2 regions of the Streptomyces sp. NPDC088745 genome follow, and region 2 is predicted to be linked to the other one. Evidence: riboswitches for the same ligand, from Rfam matches in the RefSeq annotation. Region 2 holds a riboswitch; the other holds the start of a gene.
The links. Region 2 has a riboswitch for glycine ahead of gcvP (aminomethyl-transferring glycine dehydrogenase). Riboswitches for the same ligand answer to the same signal wherever they lie in the genome.

Region 1 (6,229 bases), on a different contig from region 2:
CGCGTAGCCGCAGCCCTCGACCTCCATGTTCCCGTACTGGGCGTCGGGGGAACCGGCGGTGCCGTGCCACAGCAGCATCCACACCTGGCCGTCCGCGAGGGCGTGCAGCAGCGCCTCGTACGCGTCGTACCGCCCCGGGGTCACCTGGCGCAGCATGTGCTCGACCTGTCCGGCCGCCGCGGAGCCTGACGCGCTCACCCTGGGTCCCGCCCCTCTTCGATCCACCGTGTCGACACCGCCCCCGTGTGGCGTGGTCATCGAACAGCTTAAGCGGCACCGCTGACACCGGGCCGGTGCCGGGCGGGAAGACTTGGCCCGCCTTCGACGACGCCGGCCGCCGCGCGGTCGTACGGGATCTCAGTGCTCGCGCGTGTAGAACGGCCGGACCCGCTCCAGCATCCAGTCCACCACCGGGTCCTGCGCCATGTCGAGCAGCAGCAGGTGCACCGGCCACGGCACGGACTCCCGGCCCAGCGCCCGCCCCAGCGCGTCCATCGGCGCGTTGCGGTCCGCCCCCTCCCACGACGACAGCCGTACGCCGACGAACAGGACCGGCGGGTCCCCCTCCACGCTCGCCAGGGCGCGCCGGGCGGTGACGACGACGCCGCTCTGCTGGAACTCCCCCGCCGCCGCGGCGAGGAAGTCGACGGGCTCGTCCTGCCAGTCGGGCTCGAAGAGCCGCACCCGGCCGCCGGTCGCGGGCCCGTCCAGCGGGGAGCGGCCGGTGCGGCACAGTTCGGCGACGGCGGGGGGCGGCAGCGGCATGCCGACCGCGCCTTCCGGGTTCACCACGATGCCCAGTTGGGGCGGCAGCCCGCGGGCGAAGTCGACGGCCGGGGCGACCGCGCAGTCCATGTGGCCGCCGGCGCAGGCGAGGAACTGCTGCTCGGAGCTGAAGACCGGCACGTACGCCTGCCCGTCCAGCTCGACGGTCGGCAGGTCGGGCGGGCCCTGGTCGGGGCCGCCGCCGTTGGGCAGCGGGATCCAGACCTGCGAGCGGGCGAACACCTCGACGAGCCGGGGGCCGGCGCCGGGGTCGCCGAGAGAGGCGGCGAGCACTTCCTCCAGCTCGTTGGCGGGCCAGCCGCCACCGGGGAGGCCGCCGCTCCCGGGCAGGCCGCCGCCGGGCAGGTCACCACCGGGGAGAGCACCGCCGGGCAGGCCGTTCCCGGGAAGACCGCCGCCCCCGGGGAAACCATGGGAAGGGTCACCGCCGGAGAGGCCGCCGCCCCCGGGGAAGCCAGGGGAAGGGTCACCGCCGGGGAGACCCGCCCCACCCGGGGCGCCGTAAGGAGTGCCGCCGTACGGGCCCGGCTGCTCCGGCACCCCGTACTGCCCCGTCGTCTCCGGTATGTCCACGGACCGTCCCCTTCTCGCCTGCCGACCGCCCCCGCGCTGGGCCCGAGCCTATCGCCGGGCCGCTCCGGGTCCGCGGCGTGCACCCGAATGGCCACGTTCCGTGCCTCTCGTGTTGCGGAGCGTACCGATCCGTTCAAGGGTGGCGGACAGGGACGACCGGCCGCCCCGCTCCACCGGCTGCCCCCGGACAGGTCGCCCCGCCCGTGCTCTCCCCTCCGGAAGGAATCCCGCCGTCATGGCACCGAACAGGACCGCCGCCCTCGCCCTCTCCACCTCGCTCTGCGGGGCGCTGATCCTCGGCACCGCCGGTGCGGCCGCCGCCGCCACCACCGCCACCGACGGCCGGCTCCCGGCGGCCTCCGCGCCCGTCCGGCAGGCCGAGCCGGACCTGGACGCCCTCACCGAGGCCGTCATCGACCTGGCCTTCGCCTCCGCCGCGGACCGGACGGCGGCCCGCACCCGGTTCGAGGCCGAGCTGGCGGACACCCTGGCCGACACGGCGTCCGCCGTGCTGACCCACGACCCGGAGCCGACGTCGGCCGGCGCCCGGCTGTCCCTGCTCCGGCCGGCCGACCCGGATGCGGGCTCCGCCACCGCGCCGGCCCCGGAGGACACGCGCACGCCGCCCACGGCCGTCGACCCGGGCCCGTCGGCCGCCGCCGCCCCGACCGCGCTGGAGGACGGCCTCAAGGCGTTCGCCAAGGCCGTCGCGACCGGCGACTGGAGCGCGGCGCGCCAGGCCCTGGGAACCGTGCAGCACGCTTCCATCGACCTGGCGGCCAAGGTGTGGTCCAAGACCTCGGCCGCCCGTTCCCCGGAGTAGTCCCGCCGCCCGCCGCCGGCGCACCCCGCCGGCGGCGGGCACCCGGGGCCCCGGCCCCTACTCCACCTCGAAGCCGATCTCCCTGAGCGCCCCCGCCGCGTCCCGGTCCAGCAGGACCGCCGAGGCGCACCCGGCCGGCAGCCGCCCCTGCTCCGCGTCCCCGACCAGGGCGCCGACGGCCCTGCGGTGCCGGGCGAAGGCGTAACCGGAGACTCCGCGTCCGCGCTCCCGCTGGCCGTCCCTGGCCACTTCGGGGGACACGTCGAGCAGGATCAGCCGCAGCCCGCGCCCGCGCCTGCGGGCCTCGCGCGCCAGCCACCGGCGCACCCACGCCTGCGTACCGCAGTCGTGCACGACGACGGACTCCCCGGAGCGCAGCGCACGGCGCAGCCCGGCGTAGTGCGCCACCCGGACGAGGGGCCGGTAGAGGGCGTAGGGCAGCAGACGCGGCGCCTTCGCGTCCCAGCGCTCGCGCACGTCCTGGGAGTCGATGGTCCGCACCCCCGTGGCGGCCCGCCCCATCAGCGTGGACTTGCCGCTGCCGGGCAGCCCGGACACCACGACCACGTCCCCCCGGGCGAACATCAGCCGCCGCGGACTGCGTCCCTCGCGTTCCCGCAGATCGCGTACGACCACGGTGGACACGGGCCCCACCGCCCCCACGGCCGCCGCGATCCGCGGACCTGTCGTCGTAACGCATGCACTGGGCTGCTGCAACGTCCTCACCGCTCCCCCTCGGGTATGCCCTCACCCTTGCCCAAGAAGTGTAAAGAAAAGGTAATGCGGGACAAGCGATTTGCTGACCGGGAGGGCCGTGCAATGATGTGCGCGCCAGGCGTCCCCTGTGCACCCCCAACTTCACAAAGGCCGTATGAATCCGCGCGGGAGAGTCCTCGGCACCAGTGCCGCGGGACGCCGAAGGAGCAAGCTCCTCCCTTGAATCTCTCAGGCCCCGTACCGCGCGGGCGAGGCAGATCTGAAAAGCGGGTCCCCCCACCGGGCGGCCCCACCCAAGGTGCAAGCCGCACGCGCGTGTCGCGACGGCGAACCTCTCAGGTTCCGATGACAGATGGGGAGGACCGTCCCCGTCGTCATGCCCTGGGAGTCCTTCCGTCATGAGCACCGCCCCCCGCCACACCGCCCTCGATGCCCTGCATCGCTCGCTCGGCGCGACGATGACCGACTTCGCGGGCTGGGACATGCCGCTGCGGTACGCCTCCGAGCGCGACGAGCACAACGCCGTGCGCACCCGGGCCGGCCTCTTCGACCTCTCCCACATGGGGGAGATCACGGTCACCGGCCCGCAGGCCGTGGACCTCCTGGACTTCGCCCTCGTCGGCAACATCGGCACCGTGGGCCTCGGCCGCGCCCGGTACACGATGATCTGCCAGGAGGACGGCGGCATCGTCGACGACCTGATCGTCTACCGCCTGGGCGAGACGGAGTACATGGTCGTCGCCAACGCCGGAAACGCCCAGGTCGTCCTGGACGCCCTGACCGCCCGCGCCGAGGGCTTCGACGCGGAGGTCCGCGACGACCGCGAGGCGTACGCCCTGATCGCGGTCCAGGGCCCGGAGTCCCCCGGCATCCTGAAGTCCGTCACGGACGCCGACCTGGACGGTCTGAAGTACTACGCGGGCCTGCCCGGCACCGTCGCCGGCGTCCCGGCGCTGATCGCCCGCACCGGCTACACCGGCGAGGACGGCTTCGAGCTGTTCGTCGAGCCGCGGCACGCGGAGGCCCTGTGGCGGGCGCTGACCGAGGCGGGCGCGGGCGTCGGCCTCGTCCCGTGCGGCCTGTCCTGCCGCGACACGCTGCGCCTGGAGGCGGGCATGCCGCTGTACGGCAACGAGCTGACCACGCGGCTCACCCCCTTCGACGCGGGCCTCGGCCGGGTCGTCAAGTTCGAGAAGGAGGGCGACTTCGTCGGCCGTACGTCCCTGGAGGCGGCCGCCGAGCGCGCCGAGACCGCTCCGCCGCGCAAGCTGGTCGGCCTGATCGCCGAGGGCCGCCGCGTCCCGCGCTCCGGCTACCAGGTCGTCGCGGACGGCGAGGTCATCGGCGAGGTCACCTCCGGCGCCCCGTCCCCCACCCTGGGCAGGCCGATCGCCATGGCGTACGTCGACGCGGCCTTCGCGGCGCCGGGCACGGCGGGCGTCGGTGTCGACATCCGGGGTACGCACGAGCCGTACGAGGTCGTCGCGCTCCCCTTCTACAAGCGCCAGAAGTAGCGTTCCGGGGCGCCTCCCGCCGGGCGGGGCGCCCCGGACGTGACGTACGCCGCCCGCACCTCCGCGGCCGATACGTCCCCTTCGCGGCGTACGCCCGTCTCATTCCGCAAGACCCCGTTCCTCAGCACTCCCCCGCATCCAGGAGAATTCAGCCATGAGCAACCCCCAGCAGCTGCGTTACAGCAAGGAGCACGAGTGGCTCGCGACGGCCGAGGACGGCGTCGCGACGGTCGGCATCACGGAGTTCGCGGCCAACGCGCTCGGTGACGTCGTCTACGCCGACCTCCCCTCCGTCGGCGACACGGTCACCGCGGGCGAGACCTGTGGCGAGCTGGAGTCGACCAAGTCCGTCAGCGACCTGTACTCCCCGGTGACCGGTGAGGTCGTCGAGGCCAACCAGGACGTCGTGGACGACCCCTCGCTGGTGAACTCCGCCCCCTTCGAGGGCGGCTGGCTGTTCAAGGTGCGCGTCACGGACGAGCCGGGCGACCTGCTCTCCGCCGACGAGTACACCGCGCTCTCCGGCAACTGAAACCCCTAGGGACTCGCCTGATGTCGCTTCTCAACTCCTCCCTCCACGAGCTGGACCCGGACGTCGCCGCCGCCGTCGACGCCGAGCTCCACCGCCAGCAGTCCACCCTCGAGATGATCGCCTCGGAGAACTTCGCTCCGGTCGCCGTCATGGAGGCCCAGGGCTCGGTCCTGACCAACAAGTACGCCGAGGGCTACCCGGGCCGCCGCTACTACGGCGGCTGCGAGCACGTCGACGTGGTCGAGCAGATCGCGATCGACCGCATCAAGGCGCTCTTCGGCGCCGAGCACGCGAACGTCCAGCCGCACTCGGGCGCCCAGGCCAACGCCGCCGCGATGTTCGCCCTCCTGAAGCCGGGCGACACGATCATGGGCCTGAACCTGGCCCACGGCGGTCACCTGACCCACGGCATGAAGATCAACTTCTCCGGCAAGCTCTACAACGTGGTCCCCTACCACGTCGACGAGTCCGGCCAGGTCGACATGGACGAGGTCGCCCGCCTCGCCAAGGAGTCCCAGCCGAAGCTGATCGTCGCGGGCTGGTCCGCCTACCCCCGCCAGTTGGACTTCGCCAAGTTCCGTGAGATCGCGGACGAGGTCGGCGCGTACCTCATGGTCGACATGGCGCACTTCGCGGGCCTGGTCGCGGCCGGGCTGCACCCCAACCCGGTCCCGCACGCCCACGTGGTCACCACGACCACGCACAAGACCCTGGGCGGCCCCCGCGGCGGTGTGATCCTCTCCACGCAGGAACTCGCCAAGAAGATCAACTCGGCGGTCTTCCCCGGTCAGCAGGGCGGCCCGCTGGAGCACGTGATCGCGGCCAAGGCGGTCTCCTTCAAGGTCGCGGCCTCGCCGGAGTTCAAGGAGCGCCAGCAGCGCACCCTGGACGGCGCCCGCATCCTCGCCGAGCGCCTGGTCCAGTCCGACGTCACCGAGCACGGCGTCTCCGTCCTGTCCGGCGGCACGGACGTCCACCTGGTCCTGGTCGACCTGCGCGACTCGGAGCTGGACGGCCAGCAGGCCGAGGACCGCCTCCACGAGGTCGGCATCACGGTCAACCGCAACGCCGTCCCGAACGACCCCCGCCCCCCGATGGTCACCTCGGGCCTGCGCATCGGCACCCCCGCCCTCGCCACCCGCGGTTTCCAGACGGAGGACTTCACCGAGGTCGCCGACATCATCGCGGCGGCCCTCAAGCCGTCGTACGACGTCGAGGCGCTCTCGGCCCGCGTCTCGGCCCTCGCCGACAAGCACCCGCTTTACCCCGGCCTGAAGTAATTCA
Region 2 (6,229 bases):
CGGTGCGCGTGGAAGACCGGGTGGGTCAGGTACGCGTCCGTGCGCAGCAGCCCCTCGGGCAGCGCCTCGCCGATGTTCCCGTCCAGCGCCTCGATGTCGCCCTCGACACCGAACGCGGCCCAGACGGCGGCCACTTGCGCCCGTGCCGTGGTCTCGTCACAGGCGAAGGACACCAGGTCGGCGTCGACCCGGCGGATGTTCACGCCGTTCTCCCGCGCGGCGGCGACGACCTCGTCGGCCCGGCCCGGAACCCGTACGGTCAGCGTGTCGAAGTACGCGCCGTGCACGACCTCCACACCGCCGGCGCGCAGCCCCTCAGCGAGGATCGACGCGTAGCGGTGCGTGCGCCGCGCGATGCCCTTGAGCCCCTCGGGCCCGTGGTACACGGCGTACATCCCGGCCATCACGGCCAGCAGGACCTGCGCCGTGCAGATGTTGCTCGTCGCCTTCTCACGGCGGATGTGCTGCTCACGCGTCTGGAGCGCCAGCCGGTACGCCTTGTTGCCGTCGGCGTCCACGGACACGCCCACGAGGCGGCCCGGCAGGCTGCGCGCGAACTTCTCGCGTACGGCCATGAACCCGGCGTGCGGACCGCCGAAGCCCATCGGCACGCCGAAGCGCTGCGTGGTGCCCACCGCGATGTCCGCGCCCAGCTCGCCCGGCGACGTCAGCAGCGTCAGCGCCAGCAGGTCGGCGGCGACGGTGACGATCGCCCCGAGCTCGTGCGCGGCGTCGATCACCGGCTTGATGTCCCGCACCACGCCGGAGGCGCCGGGGTACTGGAGCAGCACGCCGAACACACCGCGCTCGGCGGCCTCGGCCGGGACGCCCTCGCTCAGGTCGGCGACGACGACCTCCACACCGGTCGGCTCGGCGCGGGTCCGGAGGACGGCGATGGTCTGCGGAAGCGTTTCCGCATCCACCAGGAACACACCGCTCTTGACCTTGCCCACGCGGCGCGCGAGCGACATGGCCTCGGCCGCGGCGGTGCCCTCGTCGAGCAGCGAGGCGCCCGAGGTCGGCAGCCCGGTCAGCTCGGCGACCATCGTCTGGAAGTTGAGCAGCGCCTCCAGCCGGCCCTGCGAGATCTCCGGCTGGTACGGGGTGTACGCCGTGTACCAGGCGGGGTTCTCCATCACGTTGCGCAGGATGACCGGCGGAGTGAAGGTCCCGTAGTACCCGAGCCCGATCATCGGGGCGAGCACCTGGTTGCGGTCGGCGAGGGTGCGCAGCTCGGCCAGGACCTCGGCCTCGGTGCGCGCGTCCGGAAGCCCCAGCGCCTCGGCGTTCTTGATGGCGTCCGGCACCGCGGCGGCGGTCAGCTCGTCGAGCGACCCGTAACCGACCTGCGCGAGCATCTTGGCCTGCGCTTCGCCATCGGGGCCGATGTGACGCTGCTCGAAGGGAATGCCACGCTCGAGCTCTGCGAGCGGAATACGACGGTTGGCGGTCATCTGCGGAAGGCCTCCTGGTCCGACACGACCTGCGAGGGGCACCACGGCACGGGTACCCGGACGGCCTCCCCCTCTGTCATCTCAACCTGAGAGCTTCACCGGAGCGCCACAGAACCGCGCCCCGACTTTCACCGTCGGTGAGGAAAGGCCACGCACCGGCCTGCGCCGGACCCGCCACCCGCCCTGCTTTCCAGAGTGACCTCGTCCGTGCGGTACAGGGGCCTGAGAGATTCCGGGGAGGAGTTGCTCCTTCGGCGCCTCCGACACGTACTCGGAGGACTCTCCCGCACGGGGTCAGCAGCCTCGGCCAGCCTACCAGCGCACTCATCGTTCGATCCCTCAAGTGGCCAGCCTCGGGAATCTGTTCTTTCGTAGTGTTTTACGGGGATTCACCCAGCAGCTGCTGCGACCAGTTGGAGGGACCGTGCAGACCGACATCGATCCGCGCAGCCTGATCGGCCGCAAGGCGTTCGACCGCAACGGCACGAAGATCGGAACCGTGGACGAGGTCTACCTCGACGACGCCACCGGCACTCCGGAATGGGCGGCCCTGCGCACGGGGCTCTTCTCCCGCGACGCCTTCGTCCCCCTGGAGCCCAGCCGCCTGGAGGACGACACCCTGCACATCCCCTTCGAGAAGTCCCTGATCCGCGACGCCCCCGACTTCGGCGTGGGCCGCCACCTCTCCCCCGAACAGGAACTCCAGCTCTACCACCACTACGGCCTCCACGTCCCCCAATGACAGGGGCGCCCCCGCGAGGACGGCGCCGGGACGAGGTCCGCGGGCCCGGGGCGAGCCGCCGCCCCGAACGGTGACCCTCCGCCCCTACCCCACCAGCGGCAGCGGCTCCCCCGCCGCCAGATCCGGGTCGTCGACCCGAAACGTCCGCACCCGCCCCGGCCCCGCCGACCCCGGTTCCTCGAACCGCACCGTCACCCGCCCCAGCCCGCTCCCCTGCACCCACCCCGGCCCGTACTCCACGTGCCGCACGTCGTGCCCGGCCAGCCACCGCCGCTCGCCGGGCTCCTCCACGGCGGGTTCCTCGACCGGTTCCGGAGCCACGGCCTCCACAGCCGCCCCGGACGCGCCGGCCGCCTCCGCGTCCCGCGCCGCCACCTGCGCGAACAGGTCCTCCTGCGTGAAGTCCGCCAGCCCCGTCACCCCCACCCCCAGCAGCCGCACGCCCCCCGTCGTGTCCACCCCCTCCAGCAACCGGGCCGCCGCCTCCCGCACGACCCCCGGATCGTCCGTCGGCCCCCGCAGGGTCTCCGACCTGGTCAGCGTCGAGAAATCGAATCTCCGCACCTTGAGCACCACGGTCCGCCCCGACCGCCCCGCCCTCCGCAGCCGCTCCACGCACCGGTCCGCGAGCCGCTCCACCTCCAGGCGGACCCGTACGCGGTCGTGCAGGTCCACCTCGAAGGTGTCCTCGACCGACACGGACTTCGCGTCCCGCTCGGCCACCACGGGCCGGTCGTCGAGCCCCTGGGCCATCCGGTGCAGCGAGGCCCCGTGCGCCTTGCCCAGCAGCCGTACGAGCTCGTCCTCGCCCGCCTCCGCCAGGTGCGCGACCGTCGTCATCCCGGCCCGCCGCAGATGGTCGCCGGTGGCGGGCCCGACCCCCGGCAGGATCCGCACCGGCATCGGCGCGAGCAACTCGCGCTCGGTCCCCGGCGCCATCAGCCGCAGCCCGTCCGGCTTGGCCTCCTCCGAGGCGATCTTCGCCAGCATCTTGGACCCCGCGAGCCCCACGGAACCGCTGACCCCGGTCACCCTCCTGATCTCGGCCCGCAGCCACTCCCCGACCGCTCGCGCGGACGCCTCGTCGTCGGCGGCTCCGCCGGCCTCCAGATCCACGAAGGCCTCGTCCAGGCTGAGCGGCTCCACCAGCGGCGACAGCCGCCCCAGCAGCTCCATCACCTGCTCGCTCACCGCGCGGTACACGGCGAAGCGCGGCACCAGGTACGCGGCGTTCGGCGCGAGCCTGCGCGCCTGCGCCGTCGGCATCGCCGAGTGCACACCGAAGCGCCGCGCCTCGTACGAAGCGGTGGCCACCACTCCGCGCGGCCCGATCCCGCCCACCACGACCGGCTTTCCGCGCAGGCTGGGTTTGGCCGCCTGCTCCACTGCGGCGTAGAAGGCATCCATGTCCAGATGCAGAATGGTCGGCGCGGTCCTCACCCCACCGATGCTGCCCTACGCCACTGACAATCGGCCGGACCGCGCACGCCGAGGCCCGGCAGCCACTGACGCGGCAGCCTTCGCCTTAAGCAGCCGAAGCCCCGCACAGGGCCTCACACGGCCCGGTTGCGCCGCCTCGCCAGCTCGTCCCCCGGGTTGTTCCCGACCAGCGTCTCGCCGGTGTCCACGCGTTCCCCGTGCAGTTGCGACAGCGCCGTCTCGACGTCCCGCCACACCACGCCCACGGCGATCCCGAAGACCCCCTGGCCGCCCTGCAGCAGGCTGACGACCTCGTCCGGCGAGGTGCACTCGTACACCGTGGCCCCGTCGCTCATCAGCGTCATCCGCTCCAGGTCCTGGAAGCCCCGGGCCCTCAGGTGCTGCACGGCGGCGCGGATGTTCTGCAACGCGACCCCGGTGTCCAGGAACCGCTTGACGATCTTGAGTACGACGACGTCGCGGAAGCTGTAGAGCCGCTGCGTGCCCGACCCGTACGCGGGCCGCACACTCGGCTCGACGAGCCCGGTGCGCGCCCAGTAGTCCAGTTGCCGGTACGTGATCCCGGCCGCCGCACACGCGGTGGGTCCCCGGTACCCGACCGTCTCGTCCGCTGGCTGGACCGCAGCCGCGCGGGGGAGCTGATTTCCCGCGAGGCGCCCCGTGGGGCGTCCCGTGGAACTTGCTGTGGGGTCGGCCGAACTGCCGAGCGGATACGGCCCGCCCGTCGCCGTACCGTCGCCGCTGATTCTCACGCCGACCTCCGTCCTTGACCTGCCCTGTCGACGGTAGGCAGTCGCCCGGGGTGCGTCAACGATCGCCACACTCGGCACGCCGAGTGATAATCACCCGGAGAGTGGTTTCACCCACCGCTCCTCGGGGAAAGGCTACTCGAATGCGCAGAAGTCCCCGGGGACCCGAAGGCCCGCCGGGGACTCATGACTGGGGCGATCACCGGCCGTTCGCCGGACCGGTCACTGGCTGTTGGTACCGAAGTCCTCCGGCGAGATCTGGTCGAGGAACTCGCGGAACTTCTCCACTTCGTCCTCCTGCTCGTCCGGAATCGCGATCCCGGCATCGTCCAGCACCCCGTCACTACCGTAGATCGGCGTCCCGGTGCGCAGCGCGAGCGCTATCGCGTCCGACGGCCTGGCACTGACCTCCACCCCGCTGGCGAAGACCAGCTCGGCGAAGAAGACCCCGTCCCGCAGATCGGTGATCCGCACTTCGGTGAGCTCCTGGCCGACCGCTTCGAGCACGTCCTTGAACAGGTCGTGCGTCAGCGGCCTGGCGGGGGCCAGCCCCTGCTGGGCGAAGGCGATGGCAGTGGCCTCACCCGGTCCGATCCAAATGGGAAGGTACCGATCGCCTCCCACTTCACGCAGGAGCACGATCGGCTGGTTGTTGGGCATTTCCACCCTGACACCTACGACGTCGAGCTCGTTCACACAGCAACCCTAGGACGTGCCCGACCGGTTTGGATAGTCGGGCTCCTGTTCACTCCACCTGCGGCGCGGTTTCGCCCCACCCGTGGCTCAGTTCGTACCTGCCCGCAGCGCGGTCTGCACCAGTGCCGCGTGCAGCCGTACGGACAGCCCCGCCAGCTCCCGGGTGGTCGCCTCGGCGTGCGCCCTGGTCTGCGGATTGCGGTGCCTGCGCAAGGGCGCGACGATGTTCCCGATCAGTCCGGCCTCGCGGTCCGCCGCGGCCTTCATGGCCCGCAGGTGCCTCGGCTCCAGACCGAATTTCCCCAGGTCCGACACGATTTTCGCCACCGTGACGGTCTCCGCGTCGTAACCGCCGTCCGGCAGTTGCGCGATCAGTCCGTACGCTTCCCACTCGACCAGGTCGCTCTCCTCGACCTCCGCCGCCGCCAGCAGCTCCTCGCGGCCCAGCCGCGCCGCCGTCACCCGCTCGGCGACCGCCTCCGACGCCCCGTCGAGCAGCTCGCGCGGCCCGCCGGGCGACGGCAGCCGGACCTCCTCGCCGCGCTCCAGCGCCTCCAGGTGCTCCTTGATGACCTTGAGCGGCAGGTAGTGGTCACGCTGCATCCGCAGCACCTGGGCGAGCCGCTCGACGTCCTCGGGACCGAACTTCCGGTACCCGGACGGCGTGCGCTGCGGCTCGACCAGCCCCTCCGCCTCCAGAAAGCGGATCTTGGAGATCGTTACTTCGGGAAATTCCTCGCGCAGCAGGCTGAGCACCGAACCGATGCTCATCAGCCTGCCGCCGGCGGAGGCGGTGCCGCGCGCGGCACCGCCCGTCTGGATTCGCAGCATGGACCTTCCCTGAAGGGACCCGGAGGATCAGACGCCCTGCTGGCTCGCGTAGAAGACCAGCCGGTACTTACCGATCTGCACCTCGTCGCCGTTCGCCAGCAGGACCGCGTCGATGCGCTCCCGGTTGACGTACGTGCCGTTGAGGCTGCCGACGTCGGAGACGGTGAAGCCACCGTCCGCGCCGCGGCGGAACTCGACGTGCCGCCTGGAGACGGTCACGTCGTCGAGGAAGATGTCGCTCTGCGGGTGGCGGCCGGCCGTGGTCAGCTCGCCGTCCAGCAGGAAGCGGCTTCCCGAGTTGGGACCGCGGCGCACCA

Region 1: another riboswitch for glycine. It lies ahead of gcvT (glycine cleavage system aminomethyltransferase GcvT); the one in region 2 lies ahead of gcvP (aminomethyl-transferring glycine dehydrogenase).

The regions. Positions count from the first base shown of each region.
Region 1 covers NZ_JBIVLB010000011.1:7,807-14,035, reverse strand. The annotation lists gene ACIP93_RS25780 (enhanced serine sensitivity protein SseB C-terminal domain-containing protein) at 1-198, opposite strand, end outside; gene ACIP93_RS25775 (enhanced serine sensitivity protein SseB) at 358-1,116, opposite strand; gene ACIP93_RS25770 (hypothetical protein) at 1,595-2,182, shown strand; gene ACIP93_RS25765 (AAA family ATPase) at 2,240-2,899, opposite strand; glycine riboswitch at 3,055-3,152, shown strand; gene gcvT (glycine cleavage system aminomethyltransferase GcvT) at 3,298-4,413, shown strand; gene gcvH (glycine cleavage system protein GcvH) at 4,568-4,945, shown strand; gene glyA (serine hydroxymethyltransferase) at 4,966-6,225, shown strand.
Region 2 covers NZ_JBIVLB010000014.1:6,351-12,579, reverse strand. The annotation lists gene gcvP (aminomethyl-transferring glycine dehydrogenase) at 1-1,454, opposite strand, end outside; glycine riboswitch at 1,655-1,751, opposite strand; gene ACIP93_RS29215 (PRC-barrel domain-containing protein) at 1,879-2,196, shown strand; gene ACIP93_RS29210 (DNA polymerase IV) at 2,281-3,636, opposite strand; gene ACIP93_RS29205 (MerR family transcriptional regulator) at 3,750-4,388, opposite strand; gene ACIP93_RS29200 (bifunctional nuclease family protein) at 4,608-5,081, opposite strand; gene ACIP93_RS29195 (MerR family transcriptional regulator) at 5,169-5,912, opposite strand; gene ACIP93_RS29190 (FHA domain-containing protein) at 5,940-6,229, opposite strand, start outside.